DNA from 3 places in the Pectobacterium actinidiae genome. Region 2 is predicted to be linked to each of the others. Evidence: predicted binding sites of a transcription regulator. Region 2 holds the regulator's gene; each other region holds the start of a gene.
What was found. Region 2 encodes PurR, which represses purine synthesis genes. Its sites were predicted from a motif close to CANGCAAACGTTTGCNTG; they were not measured.
Positions count from the first base shown of each region.

Region 1 (3,285 bases), on a different contig from region 2:
GGAAATGGCGCATGTCGGTAAAGATCATCGCAATGCCGTGTTCGTTGGCGGCAGTAATGACCTCGTCATCACGAATAGACCCGCCCGGTTGGATCACGCAGGTAATGCCAACGGCAGCTGCGGCATCAATACCATCACGGAATGGGAAAAACGCATCAGATGCCATCGCGGAACCTTTTACTTCCAGCCCTTCATCACCCGCTTTGATACCGGCGATTTTCGCTGAGTAAACGCGGCTCATCTGGCCAGCACCTATCCCGATGGTCATGTTGTCACGTGCGTACACAATCGCATTGGATTTAACGAACTTAGCCACTTTCCAGCAGAAAAGGGCATCACGTAATTCCTGTTCGCTCGGCTGACGCTCTGTTACGACACGCAGTTGAGACGCATCGACCATGCCCAGATCGCGATCCTGTACCAGCAAACCGCCGTTGACGCGTTTGAAGTCCAGACCTGGAACGCGTTGCTGCCAATTGCCACTGGTCAGGACACGTACGTTTTGTTTGGCTGCGGTCACCTTCAGTGCGGTATCACTGGCAGAGGGGGCAATGATGACTTCAACAAACTGGCGGCTGATGATGGCCTGCGCCGTCTCTTCATCCAGCTCGCGGTTGAAAGCGATAATGCCGCCGAATGCAGATGTTGGGTCGGTTTTGTAGGCACGCTCGTAGGCATCAAGAATTGAGTCGCCAATTGCTACGCCGCATGGATTCGCGTGTTTAACGATCACGCAGGCTGGTTCAGCAAATTCTTTCACACATTCCAGGGCTGCATCGGTATCAGCGATGTTGTTATAAGACAGCGCTTTGCCTTGTAACTGTGTAGAAGTGGCGACAGAGGCCTCGTGAATATTCTCTTCTATATAGAAGGCAGCTTGCTGATGGCTGTTCTCGCCGTAGCGCATGTCCTGCTTTTTGATGTAGTTCAGGTTCAACGTACGTGGGAAGTTACCTGATGGTTTATCAGTATCACCGTGGTAAGGCGGAACCAGAGCACCAAAGTAGTTGGCAATCATACTGTCGTAAGCGGCGGTGTGTTCGAATGCTTTAATAGCTAAATCGAAACGGGTTTCGTAGGTCAGTGAACCGTCGTTGGCGTCGATTTCATTAATGATGGCGCTGTAGTCGCTGCTCTTGACCACGATAGCCACATCTTTATGGTTCTTGGCGGCGGAGCGAACCATCGTCGGGCCACCAATATCGATATTCTCAACCGCATCTTCTAATGTGCAGTTCTCTCGAGCGACGGTCTGGGCAAATGGATACAAATTCACAACGACAATATCAATTGGCTTGATGTCGTGCTGCGTCATGATCGCATCATCTTGATCGCGTCGTCCCAGAATGCCGCCGTGCACTTTCGGGTGCAGGGTCTTTACTCGCCCATCCATCATTTCCGGGAAGCCGGTGTAGTCAGAGACTTCAGTCACTGCTAAGCCAGCATCGGCCAGCAAACGGGCGGTTCCACCCGTTGAAAGGAGCTCGACGCCACGGTGGGACAGAGCTTGAGCAAATTCGACAATACCTGCTTTGTTAGAAACGCTGAGCAGAGCGCGGCGAATTGGACGGCGTTGTTGCATGATGATGTTATCCCTTGGATTTGGGTAGTCAGTAAAGAACGGTATGTGAATATCGTCTTTGTCAGAGCAATAATTGCGGAATAAAGAGAAATATTCAGTTAGCGTTCGCAAAAATACGACGATTTTGAACGGGGTGAATTGTAGCGAAAACGTTTGCGTGATGCTCGTCAATTTTTGAATAGAATGCTTTCTGTGGATAAGTTTGTGCAAAAATAGGTATAAGGCGGGGTTTTGCTGTGGAATGCAGCAAACAGTCATTTTTCTTTAAAATACCTATTGCGGCCTGCCGAGAAGTCCCTATAATGCGCCTCCACTGACACGGCAACAGCGACACGCGGTTGTGGTGACAGGAAAAAGATTTACTAAAGGCGGTCAGTAATGACTTGACTTTAAAGCGGATTGGCATAGTATATGCAGCCCGCGCCACCGATGAAGTGGCACTGCTCTTTAACAATATAATCAGACAATCTGTGTGGGCACTCACAAGACCGTATCTTGACGATATAAAAAGTCTTGAAGAGTGAACAACAGTAAATTCATTACGAATAAACAGTGACTAATTCTTTGAGCATCGCTGACGAGTTCAGCAAATCAAACAAATCTTAAATTGAAGAGTTTGATCATGGCTCAGATTGAACGCTGGCGGCAGGCCTAACACATGCAAGTCGAGCGGTAGCACAGGAGAGCTTGCTCTCTGGGTGACGAGCGGCGGACGGGTGAGTAATGTCTGGGAAACTGCCTGATGGCGGGGGATAACTACTGGAAACGGTAGCTAATACCGCATAATGTCTTCGGACCAAAGAGGGGGACCTTCGGGCCTCTTGCCATCAGATGTGCCCAGATGGGATTAGCTAGTAGGTGAGGTAATGGCTCACCTAGGCGACGATCCCTAGCTGGTCTGAGAGGATGACCAGCCACACTGGAACTGAGACACGGTCCAGACTCCTACGGGAGGCAGCAGTGGGGAATATTGCACAATGGGCGCAAGCCTGATGCAGCCATGCCGCGTGTGTGAAGAAGGCCTTCGGGTTGTAAAGCACTTTCAGCGGGGAGGAAGGCGGTGAGGTTAATAACCTCATCGATTGACGTTACCCGCAGAAGAAGCACCGGCTAACTCCGTGCCAGCAGCCGCGGTAATACGGAGGGTGCAAGCGTTAATCGGAATGACTGGGCGTAAAGCGCACGCAGGCGGTCTGTTAAGTTGGATGTGAAATCCCCGGGCTTAACCTGGGAACTGCATTCAAAACTGACAGGCTAGAGTCTTGTAGAGGGGGGTAGAATTCCAGGTGTAGCGGTGAAATGCGTAGAGATCTGGAGGAATACCGGTGGCGAAGGCGGCCCCCTGGACAAAGACTGACGCTCAGGTGCGAAAGCGTGGGGAGCAAACAGGATTAGATACCCTGGTAGTCCACGCTGTAAACGATGTCGATTTGGAGGTTGTGCCCTTGAGGCGTGGCTTCCGGAGCTAACGCGTTAAATCGACCGCCTGGGGAGTACGGCCGCAAGGTTAAAACTCAAATGAATTGACGGGGGCCCGCACAAGCGGTGGAGCATGTGGTTTAATTCGATGCAACGCGAAGAACCTTACCTACTCTTGACATCCACAGAATTCGGTAGAGATACCTTAGTGCCTTCGGGAACTGTGAGACAGGTGCTGCATGGCTGTCGTCAGCTCGTGTTGTGAAATGTTGGGTTAAGTCCCG
Region 1 is NZ_JRMH01000002.1:846,940-850,224, forward strand. Features, by position in the region: gene purH (bifunctional phosphoribosylaminoimidazolecarboxamide formyltransferase/IMP cyclohydrolase) at 1-1,582, opposite strand, end outside; rRNA gene KKH3_RS21290 (16S ribosomal RNA) at 2,187-3,285, shown strand, end outside.
Region 1: a site for PurR is predicted at 1,725-1,742, ahead of purH (bifunctional phosphoribosylaminoimidazolecarboxamide formyltransferase/IMP cyclohydrolase). Genes of this name have one in related genera too.

Region 2 (3,285 bases):
CGACGCCGATCAAAAGCAAAAAACCAGAACCTACCGCAGTCAGCAATAAAACCCAATCCCGTACCGCGAGCAAAGCGACAGAAAAAAAGCCGTCACGGACGCAAAGTAGTACACCTGCGCTAGTGAAAAAAAATCTTAAAAAGCTGAAGTCTGAAGAGAAACAAACAACCGCACAAACCAGAGTCAAAACCGGTCTGAAGAAGACCGCACTCAAGGGTAAGGCAGATAAAAATCCGTCGCTGACAGAAAAAGGAATGGCGTTAAGCGCTGCGCATAAAAAGCGCTATCAGCATGCCAAAACAACGGCAATGAATAAGTTGATGAGCCAGATAGGCAAGCCTTACCACTGGGGCGGTTCATCTCCCTTTACTGGGTTCGACTGTAGCGGACTGGTTTATTACGCCTACAAAGATGTCGTTAAAATCCAAATTCCACGCACCGCAAACGAAATGTATCACCTGCGCGACGCCGCTCCGATTAAAAAGAGCGAGCTGGAAAGTGGCGATTTGGTCTTTTTCCGCATCAATAATCGTGGCGCGGCCGATCACGTCGGAGTTTATCTGGGGGAAGGGAAATTCATTCAGTCGCCGCGTACAGGCTCAGATATTCGTATCAGCAAGTTGAGTGAAGATTATTGGCAGGAGCACTACGTTGGCGCGCGTCGTGTAGTGACACCGCAAACCATTCGTTAAGAACAGATTATATCTCTTGTATACCCTAAATAATTCGAGTTTCAGGACAAAACGTTAACGTTTTGAACAACGCCAACGCACATGCAACTTGAAGTATGGCGGGTATAAAAGCGATTCAGACACGTTTATGGCATCATCAACGTGTCTGAATATCTAACCAGTCGTTTGGTTAGTTCAGCACCGCTGTAAAACTAAACACGATGATCACCGCCAACGAACCAATAGTTGTCAGCAAAGACATCTTCAGATCTGTATCCATAAATGACTCCTTATTAACGAACAAATTTTATCTGAAAGCTTCATCTGAAAAGACACAACCCTGCACAGCCGAGCGCGTTTAGGTAGTTAAAGCCACAAATAATAGGGTTATTACGATTCTTTCATAATTCTAGCGAAAAATCTCGGACGAATGCATCACTAATAGTATAAATTAGCCCTTCCACTTTCATGATAAATCGGACACAATCCGCTGTTTATGAAAGCGCTGCGTATCAGTCGAAAAACGTCAACCCAGATCCCTTCGGTATAACATTCGGCATTCTCCTTCTGAAATCCTGTTTTTTAGCTTAGAAGAAGAACATTAAACGTAGGCAAACGATTAACAATATACTTACGTCTATAACAGGTAAGTTCAGGAGTCATTTTTAGATGGCAACGATTAAAGATGTGGCAAAGCGTGCTGGCGTTTCTACCACAACCGTATCGCACGTGATCAATAAAACACGTTTCGTCGCCGAAGAGACTAAGGCAGCCGTCAGGGCAGCAATCAAAGAATTGCACTATTCACCCAGCGCCGTCGCCCGCAGCCTCAAAGTTAATCACACTAAATCTATCGGCTTGCTGGCCACCTCCAGCGAAGCCCCCTATTTCGCCGAGATCATTGAAGCCGTTGAAAACAGCTGCTATGCCAAAGGCTACACGCTGGTGCTGTGTAATTCGCATAACGACATCGGCAAGCAGCGCGCCTACCTTTCCATGCTGGCGCAAAAACGTGTCGACGGCCTGTTGGTGATGTGCGCCGAGTACCCACCAGAACTATTGTCGATGTTGGAAGATTATCGCAGCATTCCGATGGTCGTTATGGACTGGGGACAAATGCACAGCGATTTTACCGATACGATTATCGATAACGCCTTTGAAGGTGGTTATATGGCAGGTCGCTACCTGATCGAACGCGGCCATCGTGATATCGGTGCCATCCCCGGCACTCAAGAACGCAATACCGGCAGCGGACGCTACCTCGGTTTTTTAAAAGCACTGAAGGAAGCCGACATTTCCGTGCGCGACGAATGGGTGGTTCGGGGCGATTTTGAACCGGAGTCCGGCTATAAAGCCATGCATCAGATTCTCGCACAGAAACAGCGGCCAACCGCCGTATTCTGCGGCGGCGATATTATGGCGATGGGTGCTATCTGTGCGGCTGACGAACTGGGTCTGCGCGTACCGCAGGATATTTCGGTGATCGGTTATGACAACGTGCGCCACGCACGCTTCTTTACACCTGCGCTGACCACCATCCACCAGCCAAAGGAGCGTCTGGGCCAGTCCGCGTTCTCTATGCTCTTGGATCGCATAACCAGTAAACGGGAAGATGCGCACGTCATTGAAGTACACCCGACGCTGATTGAACGTCGTTCAGTGGCAGATGGCCCTTACCTCGACTATCGCCGCTAACCGCAGCCATTCTATACAGACGATTTTCTTATCCCTGCCAGCTTTCCCTCTCTGCTTCAGCCAGCTTTCTTGTAGGCTGGCTGAAGCCGTTCTAATTCTATACCCTAAATAATCGAGTTGCATGACAACACGCTAGCGTTTTGCACAACGTCAAAGCGTTGGCCCTTTAGGGCGAGGCTCATGAATGAGCCGAGTAACGGACGTAGCCGACGTACATGCGGCTTGAAGTATGACGGGTATAATACCGTGTTTCATTTTCTCTGGTGACAGCCGATACCCCGGCTGCGATAAGTGTTTTCCAGGTCTGTTTACGATACTTTTATCTAAGAAAAGTTAAGGAGACACGATGAGTTCACCTTATACAGAAGAATGGGATGAGGAGACCGCCCCCTGGTTCCACATCGTACAGGACATGTTGGCTAGCGCGGATATCACCATCAACGGTACCCGTCCTTTTGATATCCAGGTGATCAACCCCGGTTTTTTTAAGCGCGTTCTGCAAGAAGGATCGTTGGGGTTGGGAGAAAGCTACATGGATGGATGGTGGGAATGTGAACAGCTGGATATGTTCTCCCATCGCGTCCTGCGTGCGGATCTGGAAGCGAAACTCCCCCGCCGATTGCACGATCTTACGCGAGTCGCCCTCTCCCGTATCACGAATTTGCAGTCCCGTCGACGCGCTCAGATTGTCGGTAAAGCGCATTACGATTTAGGTAATGACCTGTTTACCCTGATGCTGGATCCCTACATGCAGTACTCCTGCGCTTACTGGAAACAGGCACAAACGCTGGAACAGGCGCAGGAAGACAAACTCGCCATGATTTGCGAAAAACTCCAGTTAACATCAGGGATGACGCTGCTGGATATCGGCTGCGGTTGGGGCGGGCTTGCGGAGTTTGCAGCCCGGCACTATGGCGTA
Region 2 is NZ_JRMH01000001.1:2,576,951-2,580,235, forward strand. Features, by position in the region: gene KKH3_RS10925 (C40 family peptidase) at 1-692, shown strand, start outside; gene cydH (cytochrome bd-I oxidase subunit CydH) at 862-951, opposite strand; gene purR (HTH-type transcriptional repressor PurR) at 1,341-2,366, shown strand; gene cfa (cyclopropane fatty acyl phospholipid synthase) at 2,713-3,285, shown strand, end outside.

Region 3 (3,285 bases), 470 kb from region 2:
TCCGTGGTAACCAGCATCGCCATCGACCATACCGATTGGTTAGGTAACGATCGGGAAAGCATTGGTCGCGAGAAAGCTGGGATATTCCGGCAGGGTAGACCAGCCGTTGTTGGCGAGCCGGATATGCCGGGAACGATTGCCGACGTTGCCGCTGAGAAAGGGGCGCAGTTGCGCCGTCGTGGTCGCGACTGGGAATATTCAATGCAGCGCGAGACGTGGAGCTGGCAGGATAAACAGCGCGAGCTGTCACGACTGCCGTTACCCAACGTTCCGTTAGCCAATGCCGCAACGGCACTGGCTGCATTGCACTACTCTTCACTCAACGTGACTGAGGAAGCGATTCGACAAGGCTTGCAGCACGCAGTATTACCCGGTCGTTTTCAGACTGTGCAGGAGTCACCGCGATTGATTCTTGATGTTGCACACAATCCTCATGCGGCAGCGTATTTGGCAAACCGTTTGGCCGGGCTGCCGAAAACCGGAAAAGTGCGGGCTGTCGTTGGTATGCTGTCGGACAAAGACATCGCCGGTACGCTGGCCCACTTAACACCGGTGGTAGATGAATGGTATTGCGCACCGCTGGAAGGGCCGCGTGGCGCAACGGCGCAGCAGATTGCCGAGCACCTGACGCGCAGTCAATCGTTCTCCGATGTTGTTACCGCCTGGCAGCAGGCGATGTCCGAGGCGACGGAGCAGGATATCGTCATTGTGTGTGGATCTTTTCATACGGTAGCGCATGTGATGGAAGCGCTGGATGAGGAGAAGGCGAATGGCGAGTAAATTTCAGAATCGGCTGGTCGGCACGGTTATTCTGGTCGCGCTGGGCGTGATCGTCTTACCCGGCCTGTTGGACGGCAAGAAAAAGCACTACGAGGACGAGTTTGCATCGATTCCGCTGATCCCCAAACCGGGTGACAGCAATGAGATGGAAGCGCTGCCTGCGCTGAACCCGTCGCTGCCACCGGAAGGGGCGGAGGCAGCAATGCAAAACAGTGCGGAAGCCGAAGCACCTGATGCGAGATCATCGACAACGACAGCACCTGAAACCACGACGCAGGCGCCGCCGTCGTCTCATTCTGGCACGAATACGCCAGCCATGACGGCACCGCCAGTGGTGGTTGAGCGTCCACCGGTTCAGACACCAACGCCGGTGACGCCGAAGCCTCAGCCAAAACCTGAGGTGAAACCGAAGCCAGAGCCTAAACCGGAACCCAAACCGGAAGTGAAGCCTGAAACGCAGCCGACGCAGCAAGCGCCTGTCGGACAGGCCTATATTGTGCAGCTTGGTGCGCTGAAAAATGCGGATAAGGTGAATGAGATTGTCGCTAAGCTGCGTCTGTCTGGCTACCGCGCGTATACCGTGCCATCAACGCCGGTTTCAGGCGAAATTACCCGTATTTACGTGGGGCCAGATGCCTCGAAGCAGAAGCTGGAGTCTTCACTGGGCGAGTTGAAACAGCTCAGCGGGCTAAGCGGGCAGGTACGAGCACATTCTGTTCGTTAACGTCGTAGCGTGATGATTACGTGATGGATGGTTCGCAGTCGGTCACGTAAGTAAAAGCAGGCTGCGGGGATGAGGTTCACATCAGTGATACGTCGCCCCGCATCTGTTTTAAGATGCCTGCTATGAGTTTTGAAATGCCGATCGTTGATAGAATCAGGCATGACGTCTTGTCGGTTTTTTCGCCTGATCATCTATCGATGAAATCGGCGGAAATACGCTACGCAAACGTTTTCTTTTTCTGTTAGAATGCGCCGCGAACAGGATGACGTAGCGGCTTATCGGTAGCATCGTTCATTATTAGGATAGTTCATGGTTTGGGTTGATTACGTCATTATTGGCATCATCGGATTTTCGGCTCTGGTTAGCCTGATCCGGGGGTTTGTTCGCGAAGCGCTGTCGTTAGTAACCTGGGGATGTGCTTTTTTTGTTGCCAGTCATTACTACGCTTACCTTGCGGTCTACTTCACCCGTTTTGATGATGAGCTGGTGCGTAACGGCATTGCGATTGCCATTCTGTTTATTGCAACGTTGATTGTGGGAGCTATCGTCAACTATGTGATTAGTTCACTGGTTGAACGTACTGGATTATCCGGCACCGATCGCGTTCTGGGCATCTGTTTTGGTGCGCTGCGCGGGGTGCTGATCGTTTCCGCACTGCTATTCTTTCTGGATACGTTCACTGGTTTTTCACAAAGTGATGACTGGAAACAATCCCAGTTAATCCCGCAGTTCAGTTATATTATCAGGTGGTTTTTTGACTACCTGCAAAGCACGTCAAGTTTCTTGCCGCAGCATTTAACGCTGCGGTAGCGCTGATGAGGAAAAGACACCATGTGCGGTATTGTCGGTATCGCCGGTTTTACACCGGTCAACCAGTCGATTTATGACGCGTTAACGGTGTTGCAACACCGTGGGCAGGATGCTGCGGGTATTGTGACCATCGATGCCTTTAATTGTTTTCGCCTGCGTAAAGCCAATGGCCTGGTGAAGGATGTGTTTGAAGCGCGGCACATGCAACGCTTGCAGGGAAACATGGGGCTTGGCCATGTGCGTTATCCGACCGCGGGCAGTTCCAGCGCTTCGGAAGCACAGCCTTTCTATGTTAACTCTCCGTTCGGTATCACGCTGGCTCACAACGGTAACCTGACTAACGCCCACGAACTGCGTAAAAAGTTGTTCGAACAGGAGCGTCGTCACGTTAACACCACGTCTGATTCTGAAATTCTGCTGAATATTTTCGCCAGAGAGCTGGATCGTTTCCAACACTACCCGCTGGAAGCCGATAATATTTTTGCGGCCGTTGCCGCGACGCACCAGCAAATTCGCGGTGCCTATGCCTGTGTTGGCATGATTATCGGTCACGGTATGGTGGCTTTCCGCGATCCTAATGGGATTCGTCCTCTGGTTATCGGTAAGCGCGATCTGGAAGATGGCCGTAGCGAATATATGGTGGCGTCAGAAAGTGTCGCGCTGGATACGCTGGGCTTTGAATTTTTACGCGATGTGGCGCCGGGAGAAGCGATCTACATTACGGAAAAAGGGCAGTTGTTTACCCGCCAGTGCGCAGAGAATCCAAAGAGTAACCCGTGCCTGTTCGAATATGTCTACTTCGCTCGCCCAGATTCCTTCATCGATAAAATTTCGGTCTATAGCGCGCGTGTTCGCATGGGTCAGAAGCTCGGTGAAAAAATTGCACGCCAGTGGGAAGATCTCGATATTGATGTCGTGATCCCGATCCCTGAAACCTCTTGTGATATTGCGTTGGAAATCGCGCGCATTAT
Region 3 is NZ_JRMH01000001.1:3,051,582-3,054,866, reverse strand. Features, by position in the region: gene folC (bifunctional tetrahydrofolate synthase/dihydrofolate synthase) at 1-780, shown strand, start outside; gene dedD (cell division protein DedD) at 770-1,504, shown strand; gene cvpA (colicin V production protein) at 1,814-2,314, shown strand; gene purF (amidophosphoribosyltransferase) at 2,336-3,285, shown strand, end outside.
Region 3: a site for PurR is predicted at 1,723-1,740, ahead of cvpA (colicin V production protein). Genes of this name have one in related genera too.